DNA from 3 places in the Agaribacter flavus genome. Region 2 is predicted to be linked to each of the others. Evidence: predicted binding sites of a transcription regulator. Region 2 holds the regulator's gene; each other region holds the start of a gene.
What was found. Region 2 encodes ArgR, which controls arginine synthesis, uptake and breakdown. Its sites were predicted from a motif close to ANTGAATANNTATTCANT; they were not measured.

Region 1 (10,668 bases), on a different contig from region 2:
CATAAGTTTTTGAGTTTGAATTGATGCAGTGGGACGTGATTAGCTCACCATTCATTACCACGTCAGTGTTTGGGGTGCACAGGTTGAGTGTAGAGCGAGGGGTGTCGTCAATACCACCCAATAGTTGGACTTCGATGCTCACTGGAAACTCTTGGTCTTTTTCCATCGTTTCTGGCGCTTGGCTGTGTAACATTAAGCCATTATTTTTGTATGCCCAACGCATGGCTTTAGTGATTGGCATTTCGGCTTCGGTAAAGCGATAAGTAGCACTAATAATGTAGTGAGAATAGGGGGTTTTATAAAACAAATGACCAAATTCACGATTAAAAGATGGCCATTGGGTGTAGTCGACGGTTAAATAGCCGTCTTTCACAGTAAATGTATCTCGGTAGTTTTCACCAAGAGGGAAGCCCGTAAACTTGGGTGTCCAGCCATCCAATGATTTACCGTCAAACAGCTGAATCCATTCTTCAGTCTTTGGTTCATTTGCTGAAGCGAATGTGAATGAGAGGGTAAAAGCAAACGCGGCGAGAAGTTTTGTATTCACGACAGAAAAATTTTTGTACTTCAACATATCTACATACTTTTCCTAAAATAGTGGCGAGCTTAAACGAGCAAAAGAAGCTGGTTCGTACCCAGTACATTACCGGTAAAATTTATACATTATTTTAACATTTTTAGTAAACACAAGTTCCAATTATCTAATAAAATGTGAAAAAACATACATACATAACTAAATATCAGAGTGGGCTTATTGAAGTGATATGTTGACTAATTTTGCGGGAGAAAATGCTAATTTTTCTTGTGTAAACCAATATGTCCCTTCGTCCGCACAAACAGCCTCTACCTGCATGTAGCCCTTTAATTTGGCGATCTTGGATACAGTAAAATCTTGTTGCAATAGAGCGATATAAGGCACAACACTTAGGGTATTCACTTTGTAGCCTACAACGACAAAATGTTGGGTCGTCTCATCCCAATCTGCACCCGTAATTAAAAAGGGCAAAGGTTCGGACACATTCTTAACTGCTAATTTACTTGTGCTACCGTCTATGGGCAATTCATACATTTTGGCTCGATGACTACGCCAACTTTTGGAAAATATGGTGAGTAAACCATCTTTGTAAACCATCGCTTCTGCGTCTTTATCGTGTTGCATCGCGCTACTCTGTTTGTTCGTTGAGCTGCTGTCGTTTTGCTGAACAGCATATTGAAAGTTGAGTTTTTGAGCAGAACCCGCGCGGTCAACCTTCAGTACATGTAAGTCTTTTCTGTTTCCCGTGTTATTACCTATATCCCCGATGTAAAAATTCTCTGAGTCTGAGGTAATCGATTCCCAATCAATGTTCTTAGCACTTACAGTGGTTTGTTCAGTGACATGACCGCTTTTATTCAAGCGATAAATGACAGGCGCGTTGCCTGAGTCATTGATGGTATATAAGCCGTTACTTGTGCAATGCAAACCCGAGCTTTCATTCAAATGGGGTGGGAGAACTATATCTTTATGCACCAAAATTTGGGCTTCAATATGCTTGGTTGGCGAAATATCAACATATTCAGACGGCGCTGACGAACAAGCACTTAGACAGCCGAAAACAAAGAGCAAAATGGCAAAGTGTTTCAACATCGACGATACAAGCAAGTAGTGTTTTTTCCATTTAACACCATTTGGCATATATCATGTCAAGCCAATATTGGTTACTTGCCCTAATCCTTGTATCCTTAGTAACAATTAATTAACACTATGGATTCAACAGACTTGGCTGCCAATACTGTTATCCATAAGCAAACGGGACTTATATGCAACCAAGTATCAAACCTGCCAACCCTAATTTTTCTTCTGGACCTTGCGCCAAACGCCCTGGTTACGACGTCAGTAAACTGGACTTATCTTTACTAGGCCGTTCCCATCGTGCAGAAATTGGTAAACAAGCACTCAAGAGCGCGTGCGTAGATACTGCCAGAATTCTTGGTTTGCCTGAGGGCTACAAAGTGGCTGTCGTACCCGCATCTGATACAGGCGCAATGGAGATGGCTATGTGGTCGATGCTCGGAGAGCGGCCTGTTGATGTATTGTATTGGGAGTCATTTGGGCAAGGTTGGGCGACCGATATAACCAAACAATTGCAGCTAGAAAGCACTCGAGTGCTGAGTGCCGACTATGGAAAGCTCCCCTCGCTTAAAGATGTTAATTGTGACCATGATGTTGTCTTTACTTGGAATGGCACAACTTCCGGCGTTTGCGTACCCAATGCCGATTGGATAAAAGATGATAGAAAGGGCTTAACATTTTGTGATGCGACATCTGCGGTATTTGCACAAGAACTCGATTGGGAAAAACTCGATGTTGTTACTTACAGTTGGCAAAAAGTATTGGGTGGGGAAGGTGGCCACGGTATGTTGATTCTCAGTCCAAGAGCAGTTGAGCGCTTAGAGACTTTTACGCCTCCTAGGCCCTTGCCGAAAATCTTTAGAATGACAAAGGGGGGGAAGCTTATCGAGAGTTTGTTTGTTGGTGCGACGATCAACACACCGTCAATGCTATGTGTGGTTGACTATTTAGATGCACTGTCGTGGGTTGAGTCAATTGGTGGTTTGGAAGCGGCGATTGAACGATGTAACAACAATCTCGCGACTGTTGCTGAATTTGTTGAAAGCCATACTTGGATAGATTTTTTAGCAGAAGACGCGAGTACGCGCTCAAACACCAGTGTTTGTCTAAGTTTGGCTTTACCCGCTGAAAAAGTATCTGCGCTTGTCGACTTACTCGCTCAACACAAGGTTGCCTACGACATTGGTGCTTATCGCGATGCGCCGGCTGGTTTGCGTATTTGGTGTGGGGCAACTATCGAAAACCAAGATTTACAAGCATTGATGCCTTGGCTCGCTTGGGCATACGGCGAACTCACTGGCGCGTAAACGAAGGAATAGTATGTACAAAATTAAAACATTTAACCAGATATCGTCGAAGGGTTTAGAGCGTTTTCCCAGAAGCAATTATGAGGTGAGTTCCGATGCAAGTAGTCCAAACGCAATTTTGCTAAGAAGTCATAAACTGCATAACGAAGTATTGGATGAATCAGTACTTGCTATTGCAAGGGCTGGGGCGGGAGTAAACAATGTACCCGTGGACGATTGCAGTAAGCAAGGTGTGGTTGTTTTCAATACGCCAGGCGCAAATGCCAACGCGGTAAAAGAACTTGTATTGGCAGGAATGCTGCTAAGTTCTCGTGGCATTAAGGCAGGTATTGACCATGTTTCTACATTACACAACATTACCGATGCTAGCGAGTTACATAAAACCTTAGAAGCACAAAAAAAACAATTTGCGGGCAGCGAGTTAAAGGGCAAAACGCTCGGTATCATTGGCCTAGGTGCGATCGGCTCCCTAGTTGCCGATATGGCATTGGCTCTGGGTATGAAGGTCGTTGGCTTTGATCCCGCCTTGTCGATTGAAGCTGCTTGGCGCTTGTCTAGTGAAGTACAACGTGCCGAAAACATGCATGCTCTGCTGGCTAAGTGTGATTTTGTAAGCTTACACGTTCCGGCAATAAAACCAACCTATCACATGATAAACGCCGAGGCCTTGTCACAAGCAAAACGAGGCATGGTGTTGGTTAACTTTGCTCGTGAGTCAATTGTCGATCCAGAGGCTGTCGCAAAAGCATTAGATATTGGGACATTGGCGACCTATGTATGTGATTTCCCAGAACCTGTTTTTTATGGAAGAAAAGACGTCATTGCCATGCCGCATATTGGCGCGTCTACCGCAGAAGCTGAGGAAAACTGCGCAATGATGGCGGCAGACCAATTGATGGATTTTCTAGAAAACGGCAATATTAAAAATTCGGTCAATTTTCCCAATGTTTCGTTGGCAAGAGTTGATGGGCAAAGGATTATTTTCACAAATGAAAATGTGCCAAAAGTACTGGGTAATGTTTTGTCTGTTTTGGCTGACCATGAGGTCAACGTAATTGACATGGTAAATAAAAGTCGCGGTGACCTTGCATACAATATTATTGATGTTGAAAAGATGAATAATGGTGATGTCATCGATGCTATTAACAGCATCGAGCATGTAACTAGTGTACGATTGATTCCGTAGACCCTAGGGTCTGTTGACCTTTGGTGTGCAATTTTGCAGCGGTTTGTGCTTCATTTATACAATGCAGAGCGACTGCCGTGTAGTTGTTCTACATCAAGGAGCGATAAAGCAGTAGAAATGAAGCACAAGCCCTGCCCAGAAGGGTTCAATTATAGTCTATCTGTTCCTTGTTGCAGCCTTTTGACTTAACCCATTAGGCCTGCAAGTCTGCGCCGCGATCAGATAGACTATAATTGAACAAAACTTGTACACCAAAGGTTAACAGGCCCTAGAGATTTCAGGAATAAACCGATTAAAGCCTGCGCCTTATAGCTCTTTGATTTGAATGCTCCTGAAATCGATGGCTTGCCCTTCGCTTTGCAGCGCAATGTAGCCTTTTTCTAGTACTTGGCCTTCTGACCATCTATCTTCTTCTATTCCCTTGATTGTGCCGGTAAAACCTATCTCTGGGTAGGCGTATTCCAAAACCGTTTTACCGTTAATGATGTGTTTTACAGAATCTTGTTGAACAATGAGCTCTGCCATTACCCATTCATCTCGGTAATAAGTATCGGAGTTAGAGCGAATACAATGTGTTGTAGTTAATTGATCTTTTATACGTATGTGTGTGCCCGGCGTACAGACATTACCGGTCGAAATAGGCGTATTCGGATCGTCTGATGCTAAAAATTGCATTTCTACAGACAAGGGCCAGTTTTGATCTTGTAAAATACTTTCGGGAGCTTGTGCGTAAAACATCACCCCGCTATTTAGGTTTGCAAAGTGAGGAGCGCCATCATAGAGTTGTCCTCTAAAGCGATACTCCAATTTTAGATGGAAATATTGGAAAGCTTGTTTGTAATACAGGTGAGAAAATCGTTGATTAAACTTACCTTCGTAATTTTTGTAGTCAACGCGAATTGTACCGTCATGGACAGTAAAAGTGCCATCAGGATCTTCTCCTAACGCATATCTATGTGTTTTAACTACCCAATCTGATAAGTCCTTGCCATTAAACAAGGGGCGAAAACTTGGGTGGTCTTGTTGAATCTTCATGCATGCTGACACACTTAGTAGTGCAAGAACTATTGATATTGCCAGTGACTTTTTGGTTGTTCGCATGTTGGCTTTCAATTCATATGAGAAATATCTGCATTGTATATAAAATTTATCTAAAATTTTCAATAATTTGTATGATCAAATTTGTGTAAAAAACATCTGCGTTTTCGCAAGAATTGACTAAACTTGCCGTTAAGCTGTTATGGTCAACGCATTTCAATAAGTATGAGTAATAAAGAAACAACAGACAAACTAAAGCGCATAAATATACTTGTTGTCGATGACATGGAGTCAATGGTAAATTTGGTCAAGAGTTGTTTGCTGTCTCTGGGCGCTGAAAAAATTACCACGGCGACAAATGGTGCAAATGCTTGGTCTATTCTGAATAAAAAAGATATTGACTTAATAATTTGCGACTGGGACATGCCAAAGATGACTGGATTTGGGCTGTTGAAGTTGGTGCGCGAATCTGAAATGCACAAACATATCCCTTTTCTATTGCTGACTGCTGCACGTGAAAAAAAGTTGGTAATGGATGCATTGGAAGCTGGGGTAAGTGATTATTTAGCAAAGCCTTTTCAGCCAAAAGAATTGTCGTTTAGAGTCGTTAAGTTACTGAGAAAAATTCCTTGAAACCCTGCCTTAGTCTCCTCTTTTGAGTGAGCAGCCTTCATCTAACTTTAATTTTGGCGTGTAAGTCACCGCTTATCAATTCAACAATCAGAAAAAACAGCCCTGCGGATAGCGCATTGCCTGATACCTTGTTTCTCAAATTGCTAGAACTCAGTATCACTCCTTGTTTTTCAAGCAATGCGACAATTTCATCGTAGGTGACTTCGTGTTCGACCATGAGCCTTTTGATAAAAAGACTCGCGCCTTTTGCATACGGCAAAATTGACTTCTTGTTGTTGACGCTTATATTAACTTGTGTGTGATTATCAGTTTGCATGCCAGAACGCTCCTACGACTGTTCGGGGTTAGTATAGCTAACATTGCAATGCATTTAAAGCGAAAGCAAATTAATACACACATATGCAATTAATAAGATTTATTTGCAACATATATGTTGCAATTTTATCTAAACTCACTATTATGTATATCAAAGGCGCGTAAGCTTGAATATCTAGCAATGATAAAGTCGCTTTTAACATGGAGATTAAAATGACGATGAAGCGAGACCAGATACTAGCTCTAATGAATGAGCAAATTAATTTTACTGCAGAACTCGAAGGAGATTGTATCAGCATTTCGAACGATGAAGGACTGGATGCCTTTTTGGTTGTGGGTGAACAACAAATCGTTGTGGAGTCTGTTTTGTTTTCAGTTGATGCGGTTAAAGATTGTGCTGCGCTAGACCACGCAATTTTGCGCACTCATCGCTTAGTGCCACTGTCGACGCTGGCGGTTTCAGTAATTGGTGGAGAAGAATACTACGTAGCATTTGGCGCCTTGTCAGTAGACAGTAAGGACGAAGTGATTGTAGAAGAAGTTGAAGCTCTGTTCGCGAATGTTCCAGAGTTTCTTGAATTGTATTCAGAATATTTGAAATAGTAGGAGTCATATATGAGTTTAGGTAGACTTTGGTCAGCATTGAAAGGCCATACAAACAAAGTTTTAGAAGACGCAGCAGATTCGCAGGCTATTACAATACTGGATCAGCAAATTCGTGAAGCAAAACAAGAAATTCAGCAGTGTGGACAAAGCCTACATTCCATTGCGGCAAAACGAAAGTTGAGTCAGAACAAGGTAGATGCATTGCAAGCAGATATTGAAAAATACAGTCAAAGTGCGGCAGAACATGCAGAAACCAATCGCGAGTTGGCATTAGAATGTGCCCAACGAGTTGGCGAGCTTGAGCAACTAAAAGCTAGTGAGCAAAGTATCACTGACAGTTACATCAAGAACGAAAGCACACTTAAGTCAAACTTGGCTACGGCAAAGAATAATTTGCGATTGTTAGAGCAACAAGTCGATCAGGTAAAAGCCACGCAGTCTGTTCAAAAAGCGCAAGTGGCGGCCTCTACGCACTTTGATGGTGGTAACAGTAAGGTTAAGACTGCACTGGATAGTTTAGAGAGGATCAAACAAAAACAAGCCGAGAAAGACGCTGCACTTGAGGCTGCATCTGAGCTAGCTGAATTAGAAACCGGTTCAGATTTAGATGCAAAGTTACGCAAAGCTAGTGGTGGCAGTAACTCCAGCGAAGACATGTTAGCTAAAATTTTAGCAGGCAAAAAGTAAGTAGTAATCAAACAAGAAGCGCTCATCGGGAGCGCTTCTTTTGGTCTGTTGCGTATTAAATTAAGGAGTTGTACGTGTTTAGTTTTTTTAAAAAAAAGCAAAGCGTTAGCTCAAGTCTTAAAAAACCAGAGGTAATGGGCTTGTGCATAGGATCAAGCTTTGACATTGACAAACTCTCTTTTCAACTCATTCTCGATCAATTAGTGATAAAAGATGTAGCCGACACACAGTTGATTCAAGCAGCGGGTATAGTAGAGTTAGGCTCTAGTACCTTACTGCGTTTTTACACAGATGACGAGGCATGGTTACAAGTTGTTTGTGAAGGTGGCGTGTCTGAAGAGAATATCGTCGACGTTACCTTGTTTCATTACTATGACACCTTGCATGTCAATGCCAATGAATGGGATGAACTTCTAACGCGTAAGATTGGTGTGCCGGTCTATACCTTTGAGGGGCACGAATACCAACGAGTATGGACCAGCACGAGTGAATACCATCCACCCGTAGCCATGCAAGAGCAAACGTATGATGAAAGTGAAGAGGTGTCTAACACTGATCAATTTGTTATGCTTTTTGAGCGTCAGTTAAGTGATGGTTCGTATGAACAGCTTTATTTATCAGGGGAAGAAACCTTGAACGACAATAATTTGTTAGAGCATTGTTTTGTTATTAGTACGGGAATTAAATTGTCGCCTACTCAAATACGAGTAAATGGCTGAGTTAGAGCATAATGAGCAGAATTCCTAACGGAGTTATGCTCAAACAAACTATAAACTTCAGAGAGAATACAGATGGACAACTATGATCTAGTGACAGGAATACTGCATTTTGTACTTTATTTTGGTATCGCCATTTTATTTTTGGTTATATTCAAAGGCGTATACGGTCTTGCTACCCCCCACGCTGAGTGGAAGCTAATCAAGGAAGAAAAAAATTCAGCGGCAGCGATTGGTTTTGGTGGGGCAATCATTGGATTCGCAACGGCTTTAGCAGGGGCAGTGAGTAACTCCGGCGGATTAGTTGATTTTGCCGTGTGGGGTGTAATTGCACTTGTGGCGCAGTTGATCGCGTACTCAATTGTGCGCTTTGTATTTATGCCAAAAATTACAGAAAGAATTGAAAATAACGAAGTAAGTGCAGGAATAGTCTTGGGCGCGACAGGTGTTGCAGTGGGTTTGATCAATGCTGCATGTATGACTTACTAAAGGGAGCATGATCATGAAAAGAACATCGTTTCTTGATCTCAGTCTAATGAGAAAGCGCGCTCGCGCATTTGCTTTAGCACCTTTGTCACTGGCGGTAATTAGTGGTTGTTCTAATGGTTCGGGAGGCGAGGAAGTCAAATTTGTTCGCTCGGTGGCTGAATGTACTGATACTACTTCGTTGACAGAGTCTCAATGTCAAGCCGCCTATGAACAAGCCTTACTCGATGCAGAGTCAACGGCACCGCGTTACCAATACGAAAGGGATTGCATGAATGAGTTTGGCTCTTGTGAACGTCAAGGCAGCTTTTTTGTCCCTTTTATGACCGGTTATATTGTTTCAGAAATCATCGATGAAGTCGGTGATGCCTTCGAGCGAAAGCATCGCTACAAACATTCTTACCCAGCTTATTTGTATTCTGGAAGTGGTCGGTATCGCAACCAGATCATGACCAGTGACGGTTACGTCATAGGCTCACCGGGTCAGCGCTCATACCGAGTTTCAAGAGAAGTGCTCAAGCCAAAGCCTAAAGTTACTCGCACCATTTCGCGGGGCGGCTTTGGTGCCACGGCATCAGCAAAAAGTAATTGGGGCAGTAGCAAATCCTCAGGAAAGAGCGGCTGGGGAGGATAAGTGCTTCGTATTCCTTGCGAGGAGAGGGCAAACTGGGAAGCCATGGCTGAAGAATTCGGCTTTAAGTTTCATACGATGTATGGTGAAAAATACTGGGATGAATCGGCTTACTATCAATTTACGCTTGAGCAAATTGAGCAAGGGATAGAAGCGCCCACTGAAGAAATACACCAGATGTGCTTGTCGGTCGTGCAAGCAGTATTAAACGATGACAATTTGCTACGAAAATTTGCTATCCCTGAGACACAGTGGGCGTTTATTCGAAAAAGTTGGGAAAATGGCGACCCATCTTTGTATTCGCGTTTAGATTTTGCCCACGATGGTATGGGCGTAGCTAAGCTATACGAAAACAATGCGGATACGCCAACATCAATATACGAAACGGGGTTTTGGCAATGGATGTGGCTCGAAAACCAAGTCGATAATCAACAAGTGAATAGGCAGGCTGACCAGTTTAACTCAGTCCAAGAAAAATTAGTTAATCGTTTTAAAGAATTGCATGCTCTAAACCCAGAGAGAACGCTGCACTTTGCATGTTGTAAGGGCACTGAAGAGGATAGAGGCACCGTCCAGTATCTCGAAGATTGTGCTATTGCGGCAGGGATCGAGACCAAATTTGTTTTCATAGAAGATATCGGTATTGATAGTAACAACAATTTTACCGATTTGGACAACGTGATTATCCATTGGATGTTCAAACTGTACCCTTGGGAGTTTATGTTTGAAGACGAGTATGGGGGCTTACTCGGCCAACAAAATATTCGGTGGCTTGAGCCGCCATGGAAAGCCATACTCTCCAATAAAGCCTTGTTACCAATGCTATGGAAAATGTTTCCTGATCATCCCAATTTACTCCCCGCTTACTTTGAAGATGAGCTAATGCTCGTGCCAGAAGGCATGAATTTAGTGAAAAAACCGCTTTTTTCGCGTGAAGGCGCAAATATTTCTTTTACTGATCACTTGGGGAAGGTCGTTGGCGACGAAGCTGGGTTGGCGAAATCTGATGGCCCCTACGGCGCGGAAGGCTACATATACCAGCAAAGACATACATTGCCAACATTTCATGGCAACCATACCTTGATTGGCAGTTGGTTGATTGATGATCAAGCTGCGGGTATTTCTATTCGAGAAGACAGCCAAGCTATTACGCAAGACATGAGCCGTTACTTACCACACGTTATCCTATAAAAATGAATACTCACCGCTTGACGGCAAATCCTTGTTTAGACGCTTACCCATTCACTCGTTCAGATGTCATTATGATTTTTTAAGGTTTAGCGCAAAGCGCACTTCGCTTCCATGCATGGGTGTATTAGGAATGTTTAATGCGAGTAGCAGAGAACAAAGCGCGAAAATAGCACCGATAACAAACACTGCGCTGGGTGAACTCAGCCACAAAACGCCCAGTAATGCAGGAATAACTACTGCAGCGATGTGGTTAATGGTAA
Region 2 (10,668 bases):
CGATTCGGTTACCGTTACTTCGTCCCTTTTCGCATTTTCTTCGAGGTAGTTTTTGCCTTCAGCCATAACCTCTGCGTGTTGCGATTGTTTTGCCGCTTGCATGCGTTGATGAATTTCGTTAAATGCAGTCCGCAGAGCGTCGTTGCTGACTTCTGGAGACTCACCAGAAAAACCGCGCTTAACCCCTTCTAGCACGATGTTTATGTCCAAACCTTCAAAAGGGTTTGATGTTAACTGCTGACCCATTTGAAAGCCAATGCCGTAACTGGCTTGTTCTTCTACACTAGTGTATTTTTCGCTCACGTTAATTCCGTAGTTCTTAATAAAGGACGGAAGGATAACATGCCAACAACAGCAATCCTAATTGCGTTATTTTCGTAGTTATATCTCGTTGTTTGGTGTGTTTATGTATATCAAATTTGATTGCTTATTGAGCACATTTAACACCCATTTAACATCAACAAGCAAAGCATTCTACAATAGACGGGATCTATATAGAGAGCGTCTAGACATAGGCTCGCTATCGAAGTATGGTTAATCTAGAAAAGCAATATAGGAATCATTGAAAATATGAAGCAAGATTTGGTCACTCAGTTGAAAGACACCATTAAATATCTGGGCGCAACGCTAGGTGAAACAATTGAAACAGAATTGGGGACTGAATGGTTGGCGCGTATTGAGCAAATTCGTCATGACGGCAGAGAATCGGCAAATGGCGATGAAGCATCAACACAAAAACTTGCAGACACATTAGCCTCACTCGATAATAAATCTTTGTTGACAATAGGCCGCGCATTTGCACAGTTTTTGAACCTAGCCAACATTGCTGAACAAGAATTCAATACGGCAGCCACATCAGCAGACTCGTTGTCTTCACAATTGAACAACTTGTTGGAAACCTCTGGTAAAGACATAGATGAAAATGCGATTAAGCAAGCCATTGAACACCTCAATGTAGACTTAGTTCTCACCGCTCATCCAACTGAAGTAACGCGCCGCACAAACATTCACAAACACCGCGAACTTGCGAGTCAACTATTGACCCTACACTCTGAAGAAATCAGTGAGTCAGAGCGCGCCCGCAGTAAAGCAAGAGTGGCAGACTTAATTGCACAGGCTTGGCACACAGAAGAAATTCGCTCAGTTAGACCCACGCCCGTCGATGAAGCGCGCTGGGGCTATTCCGTGATTGAAAACTCGCTATGGGAAGCGGTGCCCGAGTTTATGCGCGAATTAGATGATTTCTTACAAACGCGTTTTTCTCAGCGCTTACCCCTGACCGCAAAGCCAGTGCAATTTAGTTCCTGGATGGGCGGGGACAGAGACGGTAATCCATTTGTGACAGCATCGGTCACGCAAGAAGTATTACTTCGCGCCAGACGTCGCGCTGCCAAGTTATTTCTGGAAGATTTCCACCGCTTATATACCGAACTGTCAATGAACAAATGCAGTGATGCACTGCGTGAATTTGTTGGCGACGAGAAAGAGCCCTATCGTGCGATTTTAAAGCCGCTTATTCTTAAATTAGAACTTACCCGCGAGGGCAAAGCCAAAACCAAGAAATGGATCCAAAGCACAGACGAGCTACTTAAACCATTAAATTTGTGTTACCAGTCTCTCTGTGAATGCAACATGCAGGTCATTGCAGACGGCGCCTTGCTCGACACTTTGAGAAGAGCGCACGCCTTTGGTGCGCAACTACTAAAACTCGACATAAGACAGGACTCCCAACGACACGCCGACGTCTTCAGCGAAGTTACGCAGTATCTTGGTCTGGGTGATTACAACACCTGGAGTGAAAAAGAGAAGCAAACTTTCTTACTCAAAGAGCTGTCGTCTCGTCGCCCTCTTTTCCCCAAAAATTGGGCACCATCTGAAGAAGTACAAGAAGTATTAGACACATGTGAAGTCATAGCTAATAACGATGAAGATGGCTTTGGTATTTATATTATTTCCATGGCGCGCGAGCCCTCAGATGTGCTCGCTGTACAATTGCTACTGCAAGAAGCAGGCGTATCATGGCCTATGCCGGTAGCACCTTTATTTGAAACACTGGATGACCTAAATAATTCGCCAGAAGCGATGAAAGCGCTGCTAGATATTGATTGGTATAAAAAGTATATCAATGGCCGACAGTACGTAATGATTGGCTATTCTGATTCAGCCAAAGATGCAGGCTCACTTGCCGCAGGTTGGGCACAATACGAATCACAAGAGGCCTTAGTTAACTTAGCGAGTGAAAACAACATTCAACTCACCCTCTTTCACGGCAGAGGAGGCACAATTGGTCGAGGTGGTTTACCTGCTAAAGCCGCGATACACTCACAGCCGCCGGGATCATTAGAAGGCGGCTTTAGGGTTACCGAACAAGGCGAAACCATTCGTTATAAGTTTGGCATGCCACAATTAGCCAAACGCAGTTTATCTTTATACGCCTCGGCTGTCGTCGAAGCGATTACCTCTCCGCCGCCAGCACCCAAACAAGCATGGCGCGAAATCATTGCACAAATGGCAGACAAAGGCCGTGATAACTATCGTCAAACCGTTCGTCACGATAAAGATTTTGTCCCGTATTTTCGGGTCGCCACACCTGAGCAAGAATTAGGCAAATTGCCTTTGGGTAGCCGACCAGCAAAACGTAAACCTCAAGGCGGCATAGAAAGTTTACGCGCCATCCCTTGGATTTTTGCTTGGGCGCAGACGCGCCTTGTATTACCTAGTTGGCTGGGCGTAATGCGCGCTATCGACAGCATAAACACAGCCGAAAACAAAGCGCTTGTGCAAGAAATGATAGAACAATGGCCTTTCTTTGCTTCACGTATTTCGATGCTAGACATGGTGTTTAAAAAAGCCGATCCCAACATCAGTGCGGCATATGACAAACGCCTGGTGCCGACAGAACTGTCCCACTTTGGTGAGGCTTTGCGCACAGAGCTAAGAGACAGTATCGACTCTCTATTGTCCATCACCGGCCATGAACACATGATGGAAGACGACCCCCACGGACGTACTTCCATGAACATTAGAGCAACCTACTTGCAACCTTTGCACTATTTACAAATAGAGCTTCTTGATCGCATAAGAAAGGCAGAAGCGTCTAATTTCAGTGACAATGACGTTGAAACATTGGAGCGTGCTATGATGGTCGCTATTACAGGCATCGCTGTCGGTATGCGTAATACTGGATAAACATGCCTTTTAGTATTGGCCTTGTTAACCCTAAAGCCGCTACCAATGTAGCGGCTATTTTACGCGCAGGTGGCTGCTTTGGCGCCAGTTCCATTTTTTACACCGGTCAGCGATTTGGCTACGCACGTGACAACAGCAAAGACTTTGCCCAAGATACCAAAGCATTTAGGCGCAGCATTCCAACTATTGGCGTAGACAACTTGCTCGACTATAAACCCAAGCAAGCTAAAACAGTAGTGGTAGAATTAGTTGAAAACGCTACGGCGCTGCCAGAATACCAGCACCCAGAGAGTGCTTACTATATTTTTGGACCAGAGGACGGAAGTGTATCGCAAGCGATTGTCAATCAAGCAGATGATGTAGTGTTTATTCCCTGTCGCAGCAATTTAAATTTAGCAGCGACAGCTAGCGTCTTGTTTTATGACCGCTTAAGCAAACTGGGTTACGACAAAAGCAACGCAGCATTGCGTGCAGCCAGAGATACAAACAACACGCTGTTAATTTAAGCCGCTATCGTATTGACGCATTTCATGATCCACTGCTTAAGCTGCGCCTCACCTAAAGCCCCCGACACTCTATCTATCTCACTACCCTTGTGAAAAAATATCAACGTTGGAATCGAACGAATACCCGCTTCGGCTGAAACTTGTTGCGCATCTTGTGTATCTACTTTTGCAAATAGTAGACCATCAGATTGCACGGCAACTGACTCAAATACCGGTGCCATGACTTTGCATGGACCACACCATGACGCCCAAAAGTCTACAATAACAGGTAAATCATTCTTTTCGACATAGCGATAAAAGCTTTGGTCAGTTAAGTCAACAGGCTTCGCTTCGTATATCTCAGCTTTACACTTCCCACATCCGGCATGCACATGAGACTTGTCTTCTGGTATCCGGTTAATTGCACCACATTTACTGCACACTATATGCATACTTACCCTTAAAATATCGATAGTTTCAACAAAAGACCTGCATGTTCAGCATTTAATTTCTCATCTGAATAAAAGCCAACAAAAAAGGCGCGTAATGCGCCTTTTTTATATATTGCTATAGCTTAGCCTTTTACGAAATCCACACCAAGCTGAATGTCGCCGCGTAAACCTTCTAGCATGTCTTCTTTTGCTTTTTGTTCAAATGCACTTAATTCACCATAAGGCAAAATTTCTTCGACACCGTTTTTGCCAAGTTTTACTGGATGTGCGAAAAACGCTGCGTCTTCAGAGCCATCAACTTGTACATAAGTATATTCGACCACTTCTTCACCTTGAAGCGCCTTAACCAGTGACAAACAGAATCTAGCAGCAGCCTGCCCCATAGAGAGTGTGGCAGAGCCTCCACCGGCTTTTGCTTGAACAACTTCTGTACCTGCATTTTGGATACGAGGAGTGAGTTCTGCGACTTCTTCATCCGTAAAAGACACGCCTTCAACCTGAGAAAGCAAAGGCAAGATAGTAGTACCAGAATGACCACCAATAACGGGAACGTGGATCTCGGATGTACTCTTGCCTTTTAGCTCAGCAATAAAAGTTTCTGAACGAATAACATCTAGCGTCGTCACACCAAATAGTTTGTTTTTGTCGTAAACACCTTTTGCCTTTAAGGCTTCAGCAGCGATAGCAACTGTTGTGTTCACAGGATTGGTAATGATGCCAATGCATGCGCTTGGGCAATTGTCAGCACAAGCATCAACGAGATTTTTCACGATACCCGCATTGATATTGAACAAATCAGAACGATCCATTCCAGGTTTACGAGGAACACCAGCAGGAATTAACACGATATCACAAGCTGTCAAGGCATCTGCCAAGTCGTCTTTTCCAAAGCCCTTAACCGTTACGTCAGTGGGGATGTGGCTCAAATCAACAGCAACTCCTGGAACTACTGGCGCTACGTCATACAATGACAATTCAGAACCGGCAGGAAGTTGAGTTTTTAGCAATAATGATAATGCCTGACCGATACCACCGGCCGCGCCTAATACGGCTACTTTCATGTTATGTCTCCTGATTATAGGGCAATATTTTTCGAGCGAGAGAGTAATATAAATAAGCTTAAATCTCAATCATTCTAGCGTGTTATTGTTTTTGATGTCAGTGCGGTGCCGTACTTTACAATTAAGTCGCTCTCGTTGATCACTGGGACGTTAACACGCGGGGTATGCTATAAGTACGATTACCAATCAGTGGAAAGTTATGTCGCCATTTAGATTGGCATACTATATTAGGTATATATACTCTTGAGTATGTGAGAGATATTCGAACATAAACGATTGGATAAGCAACTTTCGAAAGCGCCTCTAGAAACTCAAAAGTGCTATGAAAAACGGACGGATATTGTGATCATATCTCACCCTTCTGGATTGCGCTTTATTAAAGGTTTCAAAGATGAAGCACTTTCTGGAAATTGGAAAGGATTTCGCTCTTCTCGTTTAAATCAGCAATATCGAGTTATTTACTCTGCTGAAAACGGAGCGATGTATGTCCAAGTGGTAGGGCTTACACCCCATGATTATCGTAGGAGATCATAATGATAGATTTTCAAAAAGCTAAAAAACGAGTCTCTATTCCTAGCGGCGAATCAGTCCGTATCATTCGCGAGCTTCAGGAGCTAAGCCAAAATGATTTAGCTAAAATGACAGGCATTCCTCATTCAACGATATTAGCAATAGAAAATGATCGTATCAACTTAGGGGTAGAGCGCGCAAAATCTCTGGCTCGCGCTTTAACATGTCACCCAGCGGTACTCGTGTTCCCAGGCTGGGAAGTAGAAAGTGAACACGCGGCTTAAAAAAAATCAAGCTGCTCGCTACCGCTTGTATTAAGAGTTGATGCTGCAGAGAAGGCCACTTTTGATTTGCCTATTTAATAGGCATAACATCGAGCCGAGATACAAGGAAGATCAATGCCTTTGCCTGAAACAGAAATTAAAGCGTGTGTTTACATTGCTCTTCAATATCATAAACTCAAGCACCTTCCCTTACTAGGGGCATAAAAATCACAACAAGACTTAGCACAAGGGAACGTAAGTGATGGTGGAGACTTTTAACCGACTTGTAACTCTTTATGTTGCAGAAAATCTCAGCTAAGTCCTAATTGCTTATTCCACAACCATCAGGCAGAATGCATTACCCTAAACTTTTCACGACAAGAACTAAGCGTAGCAAATGGCTGTAAGCAAACAGGACGAACTGGTCAAAGCATTTAAAGAGCTCCTCAACTCTGAAAGTTACGGCTCACAGGGTGACATTGTCAATGCTTTGAAAGGGCTTGGATTTGATAATATTAGCCAATCAAAAGTATCGCGTATGTTAAGTAAATTCGGTGCGGTAAGAACCCGTGATGCCCGGGGAGATATGGTCTATTGCTTGCCACCAGAATTAGCCATGCCAACGGCAAAAAGCCCCCTAAAACAATTAGTTTTAGACGTCGTACACAACAATGTGATGGTAATTATCAGGACAAGTCCCGGTGCGGCGCAACTCATCGCTAGACTACTCGATTCGCTCAGTCAAGCAGATGGTGTACTGGGCACTATCGCCGGTGACGATACAATATTCATTGCCCCTGCCAATATCGAACATATAGAAGATTTACGGCTACGCGTGCAGACCCTGTTTGACAATGTCTAGAGGCTGTTTATCTTATGCTGATACTGTGCTGATACACTTGCTTCTTATTTAAAGAATACTGCTCCGCCACCACTGTAGCTGCTTTTTTCGGTGGTAGCAAAGGCAACAGTAAGCCCAATAGTTTTTTTGCCTCATCGGGTAGTGCGTCAGGCACTTTTTCCTTTGCCTGATATACAATTAAGACAAACTCGCCTTTTTGCCTTGCTTGTTCAGCACTTAACCACTTAATTAAATCAGTAGCTGCGCCCTTTTGATAAGTTTCAAATGTCTTACTCAGCTCCTTAGCAATCACCACTTGCGCCTCGGGTCGATGCTTTTCAATTGACGTCAAGGTATCGAGAATACGCTTGGGTGATTCGTAAAATACATGAGTATGGGCAGAGTCTATTGCCTGTAAGAGCGACGATTCCCGCGCTTGTATTTTTACTGGCAAAAACCCTGAAAACGTAAACTTATCAGTAGGTAAACCACAAGCAGACAGGGCGGTAGTGAGTGCGCATGCACCCGGTAGCGCTGACACCATCACTCCCTTTTCTCGACACCGATTAACAAGCTCGAAACCTGGGTCACTAATTAGTGGTGTGCCTGCATCTGATATGAGCGCAACATTTAAGCCCTCAAGTAACTTATCAACAATATACTCGCTTCGCGCACTCTCGTTGTGTGCATGCAAACTAATTGCATTTGTCTTAATTTCAAAATGCTGCAGTAGTTTGCCTGAATGACGCGTATCTTCGGCTGCAATGAGATCAACGGATGCTAAGACCTCAATTGCTCTTGGTGTCATGTCTGACAAATTACCAATTGGAGTGGGCACAATGAATAGACTTCCTGCAGACATAGACAACCTAAAAATAAATATGGACGAGTTTGGATGATCAATAGTTTACACAGTCTTTCGATCAGTTTCTGTAGCCGTAGCTGGTATTTTTTTAGCTTGCAGGTAAACTAGGGTTTCGATTTGATTTCAGTAAAGATATAGGGGCATTAATTGCGTATTCATCGTCTACTGCTTGCATGTGTAATTAGCATTATTATGAGTGCTTGTGGCGGTACACCGAAACAAGCACCGTCCCCAGTTGTCAAAAAACAAGCTACACAACAACAAGAAGTCACGCGCAGCCCAATCGAAGAAATTACGGATCGTTACGAAAAGACTAAAAACAAACAAAGTACAGTTGAAGCTCTGTTGCACTATGCTTTTGAGCTGCAACTAGACAACAATTGTGACGACAGTAACACGATTGTTTTTCACTTGTATAATACTCAGCTATCAAATAAACAATTAGCTGAATTAGAATTACTGCGAAGTGAATGCTTACTTAAAGAAATTTTGGACAAGCCAAAAGATACGTCTTCCGCTCAAAAGCTCGATTATGCCGATACTTGGTTAGCGAATGCAAAAGACCTAAGTCATGCCAATTACTCGCTCACCGATAGTTATACAAGTCGCCTAGCGTTAGCTAATGCGGTAAAACAAGTGCTTGCTGGGCAATATAACGAAAGCATTGAAATGCTTGCCCGCAATATCTCAAGCCCGTCGATACTCAGTACTCACCGAGTAAGCCTGTTATGGCAAGCACTCAGTCAACAAACACAAACTCAACGCAAAGTATTGTGGGCGAATACGCCCTCACTGCGACCGTACATTGACTTGTTAGCCATTGTTGAAGATGACGCACTCGCAGACACTAGCCGGCAGGAGGCGGTAAAAGCTTGGCTGCAGAGTAACGCCAAGCTTGAGGCCTCGGAACAAATTCCTTCTATTGTATCTACTTTCACGAATCTGACACTCTCTGAGAAAAGAGATATCGCCGTCATTATTCCCTTGTCAGGGCGTTTAGCCAGTCAAGGCAACGCCATAAAACAAGGCATATTGTCCGCATACTACCGCTATGCAAATACTTTAGGTGGCGATCCGAGTGAAGAAGCCCGCTCAATAACATTCATTGACAGTGGTTCATCAGAAACCTTGAGTGAGGATGTAAGTAAGCTAAACTTTGAAGAATTTGGGGTAGTCGTCGGCCCATTACTTAAAAGCCATATTCAAGAAATATCGGACTTGATCCCAAGTCAACTAGCACGGGTTCATCTTAATTCACCCTCTACTAGTGAGCATCAAGGAGAAGATACCTTACTAACGAGTTATTTCGCACTGTCTCCCGAGCAAGAAGCTCAAGAGTTAGCCTCATTGGTAGCGACACAAGGGATCAGTAAACCCATTGTTATTTATGAAGAAAGTAATATTTCTACTCGTATGAAAAATGCTTTCATTGAACGCTGGAGTGAATTATCAAACCAGCAAACCGAGACGCCAAATCGCTTAACTGAAGTGAGTTTTACCGATAGCAAAACCATGCGTACAGGGATTACTTCTGCATTGGATGTACTACAAAGTAAAAAACGCATTGACCAGCTTTCTGCTCTTAGCGCTGAGGTAGTGCATAGCGTGACCAGAAATCGCCGTGATATTGAAGCCTTTGTGGTATTCGCTAGCCCTCAAGATCTCGAGCTTCTCAATCCCATTATTGAAAGCAGTATCAGTTTATTTAGCAATAAAAAAGTCCCAGTATTCGCAACTTCATACAGCTACAACCACAAATACAACAAGAATAGTATCCGCGATTTGCGCAATGTGGTGTTTATAGATATGCCCTTTGTCCAACCAGAAGCGCGAAACTCCGATTTGTCTGTCACTGTCGATGAGTTGTATAACCAACCGTCCAGTACGTTCTTGCGTTTGTTTGCTTTTGGCTACGACGCGCTGACGGTGGCAAAAAATGCCTTGCAACTCAAACTGTTTGAGCAAGTTTCAAAGAAAGGGTTGAGCGGCGAGTTATCAGTATCACGAGATGGCTTAGTCAATCGACGCTTATCCCCCTTGGAAATCCAAGATACAGATAATATTGATGGCGATTAAACAATGGGAAGCACCGAACATTGGTGCTTTGGCTGAAACGAAGGCAAAACAATATTTGCTCGACCAAGGTTTAAGGTTTGTTGAGGCCAACTATAAGTCCAAATCTGGAGAAATCGATCTTATCTTCAAGCAAGCGCAACTTTGGCTGTTTGTTGAAGTCAAATACCGAAGTGATAATTCTCATGGTAGTGCGGCTGAATTTTTTACGCCGAATAAAAGACGTAAAGTAGTCAATGCAATAATGTGTTACTTTATGGAAAAACAACGTAATATTCATCACGAACACATTCGCGTAGACCTCATTGCGATTGATAACAATACCTTGCAATGGATAAAGAATGTATAGAGATCAATGAGCTAAGAAGTGCATGTTAGATAATATTAAAAAGAACTTTACAGAAAGCATTCAAACAAAAATTGCGGCAGCAGAAGCCATCCCTGAATCAATAGAAAAAGCATCAAAAATGATGATTCAAGCCTTGATCATGGGTAACAAAATACTTACCTGTGGCAACGGTGGCTCCGCTGGCGATGCGCAACATTTTTCGTCAGAGTTGCTCAATCGATATGAGCGAGACAGGCCCCCGCTACCCGCGATAGCCTTAACTACGGATACTTCCACATTGACATCCATTGCTAATGACTTCTCGTATGACGACGTTTTTTCTAAGCAGGTCAAGGCATTGGGACAACAAGGTGATATATTGCTCGCCATTTCTACAAGCGGAAACTCAACTAATGTTATCAATGCCATGCAAGCCGCGCTAGCGCGAGACATGACCATCGTCGCCCTTACCGGAAAAGATGGAGGTGAAATGGCTGGCTTTATTGGGGAGAATGATGTGGAAATTCGGGTGCCATCTTCAAGAACGGCAAGAATTCAGGAAGTGCACTTATTGGCGATACACTGCTTATGCGAATCCATA
Region 3 (10,668 bases), on a different contig from region 2:
GAGTTGCTCAATCCGGTAGGACCAAATACACAAAACTTAGAAGGGTTCGATCCTGAGTTTATCGATATCGTCGATTATATCATCCGAATCACGCATCGCATTTGGGAGCAAAAAGATTTTGGTCTATGTAAGAAGTACTACGCCGACTATTGTCCTGTCTTTACCTTAGGAGGGTACTCTGATGATGTTGAAACGGTTATTCAAAATACACTTAAAACCGTTGCGGCTTTTCCAGACCGCTCACTGATTGGTGACAATGTAGTCTGGCGAGATTTAGGTGAGGATGGATACTACTCATCGCATCGCATTACAAGCGTTATGACAAACAAAGGCCACTCTGAATTCGGCTCTGCAACGGGGCAAACCGGGCGCGTGACAACCATTGCTGACTGTATTTGTAAAGACAACAAAATAGTCTATGAATGGTTAATGCGCGACAATAGTTTCCTCCTCAAGCAGCTCGGTATAGATATCCATGATGCTGCTAAACACATGTTGAAAGTCGCCCCACACCCAGTCTTCTTAGAATGGATGGAACAGGAAAAAATTAGAGTAAGAGCTATGCAAGCCTCTCCTCACCAATGGTCAAGCTATGTTGATGCAAAGTGGTCGAGTTTTGCGGGTAACTGGATAGACACTATTTTCAATCAAAAACAATTTAGTCAGTTAACACAATTCTATGCACTGAATGCTTCAGTGCAATGGCCCGGAGGTCGTCTCAGTGTTGGCATTCCGGGAATTGCGGGGATCTTTATCCAATGGTTGCGAGGTTGCCCTGACGCAAAAGCGACATGTGATCACGTTGGTGTGGTTGAATTTGATGATGAGACAACCGATATTGCAATTCGCTGGAGTTTAACAGGCACTGCAAGCATGAATAATCCTACATATAAGCTCTATGAAGGGCTAGATTATTTTGTTTTGGGGGCGAGCCACCTAAGAGTAAAAAACGGTTTGATCATTAATGAATGGACTGTTTTTGATGAAGTGGCGATCTTAGTCAACTTGATGCGGGAACATCAGAAAAAGCTAGGCCTGAGAGAGGAACCAAAACGTGATTAACAACTTCATTCGTTTTTATGAAGAAGGCGATATAAAGAATCTGACTTCAGTTTTACTTCATTCATGCTCTTGGCAGCAACATGGATTTAAAGCTTTTGGTTCCTCACAAATTAATACCGTGTTAACTCATTGGCTCAGTTTAGTCGGGAGAAGTCAAACAGAGATTGTCAGTCAGGTAAATTCTGAGAATATGTCAACGGCCTTGATCAAACTCTACCCCTACTCGAACCAATCGAGTCAAGACAAGGTTGTTTTATTATCGCTTGCCGTTGAACACAACGGAAGAGTCGTTAAATCCGTTGATTGCGTGGTCAATACTCAACTTGTAGCAGATAGAAAGGGAGTCGATATATTAAGCTTAAGTCAGAGCTTACCTAATCCAGATCCACTTGTTTTATCAGAATATGATCATCAAGATCATTTGCAAAACAACCTAGCGCTGCCATCAAACTTAGTCCGTAATAACAATGTAGACACCAGCTTACTGGATAAATGGTGGCAAATTCACTCAGTTGGACAGCTAAGTAATATTGACGCTTTGTATTCGGAAAATGCCTCCATCGTAGCGCTTTCCAGTGGAAGAACAATTATTAAGAATGAGCTGTTTACGTCTCTGTGCCATTTCCGAACGCAGTTTTTACGTCCATTTTCCCAGCTTGAATCAGTGACTACTGAGGACAATTTCGTTGCCATTGTGTGGCTTTTTGAGGGGGATGATACGGATACTTCAGAACGAATGAGACTGCGCGTTGTTTCCCATCTTGAGCTTGTTGATGGACATATTATCAATGAATCCAGCGTGTTTGATTTGGCTGCACATTTCAAAAGGTACCCAAATAGTACATTACGACTCTCGGGCATTTAATTCATGATAAGCAGTTGTCAGCACGCGACCAATAAACGAGTAATACACACCCTATCCAAAGCCATGTATGACTTTAATGTCAAAGAAGTCACTCAATTGATTAAGCATATTTTTGCGGATAAACCTTTACTGCAAATGTGTTACCCGTTTGAAACTATGGAAAGTCTTGATTCATGGTTGAATGACGTACTATTAACGCTTCACGAGGCATTGCCTGATATAGAAAGACGCGACAATATCATTATCTCAGGTGAAGCAAGTGATAACGGTATGTGGGTGGGTTGCAATGGTAACTACACTGGCACCTTTACTAAGCCGTGGTTAGGTATTCCGCCCACAGGCCGTTCTGTATCAATGCGCTATACCGAGTTTTATCGGTTTGTTGACGATAAAATTGTTGAAATGCAGGCTATATGGGATATTCCCGAGCTAATGATGCAAGCTGAGGTTTGGCCTCTTTCGCCTAGTATAGGGCGCGAGTGGCAAGTGCCAGGACCTGCAACCCAAGATGGTTTGTCGTTAGCTGATCGCTGTGCAAGTACCTCAATGAACTCGCTGAAAATTGTTTCTGACATGTGTACAGCCTTAGGTAATCACGCCTCTGGAGGTGTTGATGCAATGCGTTTGGAAGAATTCTGGCATCCCAAATGCAGCTGGTATGGACCAGCAGGTATTGGCAGTACTCGGACGATCGCAGGTTTTAGACACTGCCATCAAATACCTTTTTTGAACGGTTTACCTGATAGGGGACCCATCAGTGAAAATCATAAATTTTTTGCTGATAATAATTATGTTGCCGTGACCGGTTGGCCGGCGGGAATGAGAATGACCGTTAGTGACGCTGGGTGGCTTGGTATAGCACCAGGCAGGCAAAAAATCACAATGCGCAGTTTAGACTTTTGGCGTGTGCAAAACGGGCTAATACGAGAAAACTGGGTGCTCATTGACCTATTGTCAGTGTATGCGCAGTTGAATGTCGATGTACTAGCCAGAATGAAAGAGATGACTTCGAAGTATATCTAGAAATCTTTGCAATTCCGTAATTCTTTGATGCATTCTTTTTCTTTTGTACTTTTTATTGACTTCGAAGTACATAATCGATAGTTTGGTATTTAACAACCGTATTTGACCCTTTAGCGAAAAATATTGAAATACAAAAAATAAAATACTAAAACCTCATCGGAGAATACCATGTCTAAAGAAATGCAAGCTTTTCACAATAAATTCAGGCAAAAACGATCGTTAATCTTTGCATCTGTTATGCTTGCTTTGACTTCGCAGTCTTCATTTGCTCAGCAAGACGAAGAAGTTGAAGAAAGTGTTGCTATCGAGCAGATAGTCGTCACTGCGGAAAGAAAAACCGAAACGCTGCAAGAAGTGAGTATTTCTGTATCAGCTTTTGGAGAGGATGCCTTAGCTAAAGGAGGGATTAACGATGTTTCTCGCCTTGAGTTGCAAGTGCCAGGCTTAAATTTTGCCTTTGCAGGTAATGACGCTAAATTTAATGTGAGGGGAGCTAACTCTTCCAATACGTTTGGTGATAACAGTTCAATCGTAGGTGCTTTTGTTGATGGTGTTTATAAAGCTCGAGCTTCTCAACAAACCCGTGCTTTTTTCGATGTTCAATCGGTAGAGTTTTTACGCGGCCCTCAAGGCACACTTTATGGAAGAAACACGTTTGCTGGTGCGCTTAACTTATATACTAATCGTCCAAATTTTGAAGGTGTAAGTGGTGGCTTCGATATCAGCTACCAAGCGTTTGACCGAGTTCGTACTGAGGGGTTTGTCAATCTGCCATTGAGTGAAGAGCTTGCCCTTCGTGTCGCAGGATTTTCCGATAAGAGTGACGGCTATATCGAGAATTTAGCCGGACCAGATGTGGGAGCGCAAGATGACAAAGCCGTCCGAATATCTTTGCTGTACGAGCCGTCAGAAGATCTATCGATGTTATTGCAATATTCTCATAGTGCTGAAGATGGTAATGAAGCAGGTTTGTTTGGATACACATTTTTGTGCCGTAACGAAACTCCAGACGGCTTGACCGATCCTTTTGGTAGTACTCGGAATTGCGCCAACCCTATTCGAGGATCAGGTGGTAGAGGACCCGCATCAAATGGCCCTGGGGGTGACCCTTATTTAATTAGCCAAGACTACGTGCGTCCAGTTGACCTAACTGAAGATGTACTTGCCTTCCACGTCAATTATGAATCAGACAACTTCAGTATCAAGTCTATCACTTCATACACTGATTTTTACAATGATATTAACTTTGATTTTGACTTCAGCCCTACGCCCAGTCAAAACGGCGGATTTTTAGAGACTTCAGAAGTCTTTAGTCAAGAAATTCAAATTTCATCGAATAATGATAGTGCTCTGCAATGGACAACAGGTGTTTATTACTCTGACCAAGAAGATTCAAGCAGTTTTTCAATTTACAACCAAACGGTGAGAGATGATTCTACTCGCGCCACAGTTGTTAATGAATTAGGTGAATTTACCCAGCTATCAGGCACAGATATCGTCTCTCTCGACCGGAATTTTAATGGTTTTTTTGCTGATAATGCTATCATTGATACTGAATATTTTGGGATCTTTGGTCAAATCGAATACTCGCTTAGTGATGAGTTACGCCTGATTGCAGGTATTCGTTATAATGACGAAACCAAAAGCTTAAGTTGTGGTGGTAGTAACTTTACTGGCGATGTAAACGGCGATGGTAGCGTTGACCGAGTGGTCAATGTATTGCCTGGCGTAGCGGGAAGTTCACCACTTATTTTACCCAATAACTCGCGAGATGTGTTTTCGTTCAACTGTAACGCTGCTGATGCGCTTACTAGTGCAAATGTCCATGACGGCGATCCAAGTTTTTCCAACGTAACTTGGAGAACAGGTGTCGAATATGATCTCCAAGACGATGTAATGTTGTACCTCTCTGCTTCAACAGGTTACCTCTCCGGCTCGGTCAATACCACTACGGCTACAGAAGAGCAAGAGTCACAAGTTATTGAAGCGGGTTTCCGTAGTCGCTTTGCCGATGATACGCTGCAGTTTAATGGCGCGTTTCATTTCACAGAGTACACCAATTTGCTTACTCAGCTGCAGCGCATTGAAGGAGGCTTAGCTATTACTTTCTCTGAGAATGGCGGCAACATCGATGCTATGGGCGCAGAATTTGATGCGGTTTGGTTGGCTACAGATAACCTTCAACTTACCGGTACTTTGGCATATTTGAACTCTGAATTTGGTACTTTCGGTCAGGGCAACCCCTATCAGTTATATAATGGAGAAATTAGAAGTTTCATTGACCAAAATGGAAATAGAACACCGTGGTCCCCCGAGTTAACTATTGGCGGTAGTGCTTCATATTTAATTGAATTGAACAAAGGTATGGGGACACTAACACCACATCTACAGTTCTACTATTCCGACGAGTACAATACATCCAACTTGCTTGCAAATGACCCAGCTCATCAACAAGCATCTTTTACCAAAACTGATTTTCGCTTGATTTGGGAGTCTGAAGACCAAGACTACATCGTCGAGGCGTTTGTTGAAAACATAGAGGATGAAGCGGTTTTAGCTCGGGGTAACAATAATAGCGACGATATTGTACAGTCTGGTTATCTTTATCCTCGCAATTACGGTGTGAGAGCAAAAGTACGCTTTTAAATTAGCGGCAAAAATTTATACATAACTCACAATAATTCAAGATGGGAAAAGCAAGTGCTTTTCCCATTTTTTAGTTATTTATCCCGCATTGAGGTTATTTAGCGCTGACTTGTTGCTTTAAGCGCTCAAATAAGTCAACGTTAAATTGTCGAAACAGGTGAACCATATCAACAAACACCCAATTTTCAACTAATTGCTCTCCCTCTCTTCGCCACCAATCTAATCCATTTATTTCAACACGATTGTTAGTGGCGTTAACGCCTTTGTATTCTCCTGTATGAATCGCAATTACACCCGCCCAGCCTGGCCCACCACTGTATCTACCCTCTGCTATTAGTGCGTTTAAATCCTGTACTTCACGGTCAGGAAATGCGTGCAACCAGATTTTTTGGTGATAGTCTTCAAATTCTTTCAGACCGTAACAAGCGCCTATGCCTCCAGGGCCATACCACGTGACGTCGGGGTGGAAAAAATCAGCCATCCCCATGCTTTCAAGTGCGGATTCGTCGTAGCTATTTAAGCCTTCATAAATAAATTTGCGCATATGATCGAGTGTGTATGCAGAATAATCTGGATCCATCTGATCACGCAATATACCGTCTTGTGCTTTTGGTGCAAGGTACATACCGTCCTTGCCATGACTGGGAGGGAGTACATCAAAACCCGCTTGTTGCATCAAATCTATGTAATCCAGAAGATAATATATATGGGTGATTTTATTATCTTCTACTCTGCAGAACTCTCCCCAACGAATACTAACTTGTTTACCACTGGCGGGTATACCCAAATAATCGCGAGCGAATGTGCCAACTAGATTTCCAGTACCAGTTACCCAATACGCTCCGTCTTTGTTGATGTCACCGTCTTTTCGACCATTGGATACTCCGCCAAAGAAGATAAAAGTCTCACGGCTTAGGTCAGGGAAAGAGTGCTTTAGTGGCTGCCAAAAGCCTTCAATATATTGATTAGCTCCTTGCAATTCGTTAATGGGATCAGGACCAAATGTTTGTGTGGTCTCATCAATATAGGGTTTGACCTTATTCAATACGTCCGACGAGTTACAGGTATCTAAGCATCGCCAAAAGTCCCAAACTGTGTTTTTATTACATTGATTTAGCTCTAATTTATCTAGCATTGGTTGTCCATTTTTGCATTCGAAGTCATTTTTGATTTTACGCGACTAGTCAAAAAGATACCAGATAATTCAAATGCAGAAGAAAACGTGAACCACGACTTAATGAGCTATGCGAACATTGCGCAATTGCAGCCTAAACCTAAGCATTCAACACTGTGCTTAAAACTCTCTCAAAATTTTGTTATCGTCATTACTACAAGAAAAAAACCGATTCGTAAAATCACACGCTGTGAAACATTTAAAAATTCTAGCTTTCAGCCTTTCTGCTCTATTGGCTACGTATATTGGTTTGGGTAGCGCCTATGCCAAGGTTGGCGATCCTGCGGTCGATTTACTCGCCAACAAGATAGATCGCATACTGAAATCTGACTCTCCCAGGAAATTTAATGGCGTTATCTCAATTGAGAAAGATGGCAAAAACATCTATGCAAAGGCGCAGGGCTATGCAGACTTCGATAAGCAAGAGCGGCTAAAGCTACACGACAATTTTAGAATTCAATCTAATAGCAAACAAATTACGGGAGTGTTAATTTTAAAAGAGGTCGAAAAAGGTAGTATCGATTTAGCGCGCCCTGTAAGTGAGTATTTGCCTACTTTGCAAGTTGATTGGGCTAAGCTGGTCACGGTGCATCAATTAGTAAATATGTCTGCTGGTATCGTTGCTCTCGACAAACCTTTGCTTTTCCAACCCGGAACTGGCTTTCATTACAGTAACCCTGCATATGCTTTGCTCGGCAGGATCATTGAGCAGGTGTCGGGCAAAAAATACAGCGAAGTTGCTAACGCATTCTTCAAAGAGATAGGAATGCACAATACTTTTTGCTACGACTATGATGAGAATGAGCAGGCACTAGTCAATGGGTATCAATGGGCGCAAGATAAATATCAGCTCGTAAACTTTAACAAACTGGGGTTTACGCCGGCAACGTGGGAAGACTTTATACCCACGGGCGGTATTATATCCAATGTGCAAGATTTGCACATCTGGGATACTAAGCTTCACAATGGTGAGTTACTTAGCCGCCATTCCTACGAAATAATGACTACGTCGAATGTGCCAGACACATTCACGCCACTGAGTGAAGATGAAATTGCTTACGGTTATGGTATCAATATCATAAATGCGCCCATTTCTTTCCTAGGTCACGGTGGTTCAGGTTTTGGCTTTGCCTCAATAAAATTCTATATTCCTGAGAAAAAAATAAATGTCATTGTGTTAGAAAACCTGTTTCACGATGAGATACCTATTCGATATTTCTATCAAACAGAGATCAGAAAATTAGTATTGGGTAGTGATTTAGTCAGGTAAGCAGTTGCTGGGGTATGTACATCAAAATACCTCATGCTCCAACATTTTAGTGTTGCAATATGTGCTCTTTTCAAATTCGTATATATTCATAGCAATATTGCTTACTTTTGGGAACATCGTCGCTAACCCACGCACTATTGTCTGTGAAAGGTTCTGACGTTGAGATACAGTGCGACCTTGCATTATATGAGAAAACACATGGATGAAAGGTACTTTTTCATGTCCCACTAGGTATTTGTCGTAAGAATCGACGCGCACTTTAATATCTGCAATTTCAAAAAGCCCACTATCTCCTGCCATCATAGAAACTGCTTGATTTATCGTGTCTATTGAATGAATCTCAAGAATATCTGTTGAACAATGTAAAATGAAATGGGGCATAAAAATTTTCCCTTAGTTGTTTCTAATTTAAGATGAAGGTTTGTTATTTGACACTGATTTGTGTTTGCCTTGTAAAGTAATGATTGAAGCGGCTACAACCAATATACTTCCACATATTAATTGGGCATTAATATCATCACCAAATAGATATACACCACCTAAAGCGACCAGAATTAACCTGATCGAATCCAGGGGCATCAATCTGTTTAGATCGCCTCGACTCAACGCCATAATTAGAAAAATTTGCCCTAAAGTAAAGCTGAAAGACATCAGTAACAATAAGGGGATATGAGTTATGGTAGGGGGTTCACCAAACAAAACGAAAATTGTCAGAAAAAAAGGCAGAGTGAAGCAAAGCTGCGTTACAAATATTTGTGTTTTAGTTTCTTTTTGAGATAAGCATTTCAAGCTTATTTGAGCAACAGTTAGCATGAGTGTGGCCGTTATCGCTGATATCAGCCCCACAGTGTTAATCAGCATCTCTCCAGTAAAGAGCATATTCACGCCAATTATACTTATCATTAGTGCAATGATACCGTGAACGGATATCTTTTCTTTAAACATAACCACCGCTCCGATACAGACAAATACTGGAGAGGTATAGGTGATTGCGATCACAGTCGTCATTGGTATGTTGTTAAGTGAAGTAAGCAGAGCTATTCCACCGACTAGGAATGCCGTGCTTCTTACTATATGAATTTTCAAATTGGAAACGGGGGGGAGATATTTTTGACGAATCATCCAAGGGGCAAAAATAAGGATACAGACCAAACTTCGCACCATTAGAATTGTTGCAGGCAGGAGCCCTTGAGCAAGCAACTGCTTTACAGTGATAACAAAAATTGCTTGGCAGACAGTGGAACACAACATTAAAGGCACTGCGCTAACTTGATTAATATAGTTGATCAAACCCATGCTCTTAGATACTAGATTTGACTTAACAATAATGTATGCTATTAGATAGATAAAATATTGTTTAACTATCAAAATAATAAAAATTATTTATGGATTTGAGGCAGCTAAAGTATTTTAAAACTGTTGTAGAGCAAGGCGGTGTACACAAAGCCAGTGAGCGCTTGCATATCAGTCAGCCCGCAATAACTACGTCAATAAAGAAACTCGAAAGTTACTTAAAGACAAGCTTGTTTGAGAAACAGGGAAGGAATTTAAAAGCGACAGCTGATGGGATGAAGCTATATCAACACGCATGTAAACTGCTAGCGCATTCTCAAAATATAATTGGAGATATGAGGGCAAACACTGCGGATATAAATGAGACAATAACAATTTTTTCTCCTCCAATAATAGCCCAGAGCTTTATACAAGACTCATTGAACTACATAATCCAGTGCTATCCTAGAACGCAAATTAAATTGGTCATTGAAGCCGGTATCAATATTCATTGTGCACTGCTCAATGGCGAAGTAGACATTGGTTTTTCTGCGCACCATCCGACAACTGACAGATTGGATACCGTTCGTTTCTACAAGGAAAACCTCAGGATAATAATGAATAGCTCGCATGAGCTTGTTCGCGAAAATAACCTAAGTTGGGAGAAATTATTGGCTTATGATTTTATAACATTGCCTTCCCAATACATTTTAAAAAGTAAGCTCAACAAGGTGGCAGAGTATTACAATCTTCCTTTAAAGGTAAGAATGGAAACCAATTCCTTAACAAACATTCTAAAAACGATAAGTCATTCAGAGCTAATAGCAATCTTACCAGAGTCGGTATGCCATAAATGTGAGTCGGTTCAGTCAATGCGACTGCCAAATTCAAAAAAGCTATCTCATGTTTATCAAGAAACCATTGAGCTTTATGCATTGACAAATAGTCAATCCACTATTAAGCCCCAAGTGAAAGCATTGATTGAATACCTAGTCGAGCATGGCAATGTTGGGCTTAAAACTTAATACTATACACTGCACGCCCACCAGCCTGCGCCGTAAATTCCCCTGTTTTTCCTTCTAGTTTTTTATAGGCTGAACAGCGCAAAATGGTAAGCTGACTTTGGGCGACGCCCTTGGTGAATTGACCATCATGTTTGAACACAAGGTCGCATAAAAATTCTTCACCCTCTATCTTAAGCGCTGCTGCCTCAATATGCTCTAAACCTACAAACTGCGCATCACCACTGGCGTCATAGTGCATCTTGTAAGTTATGCTGCTCTCGCCAATAATAGTGCCAGTGTATTGCTGTGTTACCTTGGCGGTAGAAATCTTTCCACCGTCACTGAACTCTGT

Region 1: ACFOHL_RS11575 (DUF2170 family protein) is a predicted target of ArgR. The motif match lies at 6,165-6,182, and genes of this name have one in related genera.
Region 3: ACFOHL_RS12715 (ester cyclase) is a predicted target of ArgR. The motif match lies at 6,744-6,761, and genes of this name have one in related genera.

The regions. Positions count from the first base shown of each region.
Region 1 covers NZ_JBHRSW010000018.1:116,075-126,742, reverse strand. The annotation lists gene ACFOHL_RS11610 (DUF7133 domain-containing protein) at 1-574, opposite strand, end outside; gene ACFOHL_RS11605 (hypothetical protein) at 752-1,675, opposite strand; gene ACFOHL_RS11600 (phosphoserine transaminase) at 1,801-2,919, shown strand; gene ACFOHL_RS11595 (phosphoglycerate dehydrogenase) at 2,933-4,105, shown strand; gene ACFOHL_RS11590 (3-keto-disaccharide hydrolase) at 4,412-5,206, opposite strand; gene ACFOHL_RS11585 (response regulator) at 5,369-5,776, shown strand; gene ACFOHL_RS11580 (DUF6471 domain-containing protein) at 5,814-6,092, opposite strand; gene ACFOHL_RS11575 (DUF2170 family protein) at 6,305-6,694, shown strand; gene ACFOHL_RS11570 (PspA/IM30 family protein) at 6,707-7,384, shown strand; gene ACFOHL_RS11565 (YjfK family protein) at 7,459-8,103, shown strand; gene ACFOHL_RS11560 (DUF350 domain-containing protein) at 8,176-8,589, shown strand; gene ACFOHL_RS11555 (DUF1190 domain-containing protein) at 8,603-9,220, shown strand; gene ACFOHL_RS11550 (glutathionylspermidine synthase family protein) at 9,221-10,408, shown strand; gene ACFOHL_RS11545 (MFS transporter) at 10,478-10,668, opposite strand, start outside.
Region 2 covers NZ_JBHRSW010000006.1:288,995-299,662, forward strand. The annotation lists gene ACFOHL_RS05565 (FKBP-type peptidyl-prolyl cis-trans isomerase) at 1-303, opposite strand, end outside; gene ppc (phosphoenolpyruvate carboxylase) at 571-3,189, shown strand; gene ACFOHL_RS05575 (TrmH family RNA methyltransferase) at 3,192-3,695, shown strand; gene trxC (thioredoxin TrxC) at 3,692-4,126, opposite strand; gene mdh (malate dehydrogenase) at 4,249-5,187, opposite strand; gene ACFOHL_RS05590 (helix-turn-helix domain-containing protein) at 5,721-5,981, shown strand; gene argR (transcriptional regulator ArgR) at 6,358-6,822, shown strand; gene rsmI (16S rRNA (cytidine(1402)-2'-O)-methyltransferase) at 6,830-7,663, opposite strand; gene ACFOHL_RS05605 (penicillin-binding protein activator) at 7,814-9,742, shown strand; gene ACFOHL_RS05610 (YraN family protein) at 9,732-10,088, shown strand; gene ACFOHL_RS05615 (phosphoheptose isomerase) at 10,111-10,668, shown strand, end outside.
Region 3 covers NZ_JBHRSW010000023.1:49,803-60,470, forward strand. The annotation lists gene ACFOHL_RS12695 (nuclear transport factor 2 family protein) at 1-1,062, shown strand, start outside; gene ACFOHL_RS12700 (nuclear transport factor 2 family protein) at 1,055-1,927, shown strand; gene ACFOHL_RS12705 (ester cyclase) at 1,931-2,950, shown strand; gene ACFOHL_RS12710 (TonB-dependent receptor) at 3,119-5,596, shown strand; gene ACFOHL_RS12715 (ester cyclase) at 5,691-6,731, opposite strand; gene ACFOHL_RS12720 (serine hydrolase domain-containing protein) at 6,961-8,040, shown strand; gene ACFOHL_RS12725 (5-carboxymethyl-2-hydroxymuconate Delta-isomerase) at 8,062-8,421, opposite strand; gene ACFOHL_RS12730 (DMT family transporter) at 8,449-9,330, opposite strand; gene ACFOHL_RS12735 (LysR family transcriptional regulator) at 9,426-10,337, shown strand; gene ACFOHL_RS12740 (DUF3224 domain-containing protein) at 10,327-10,668, opposite strand, start outside.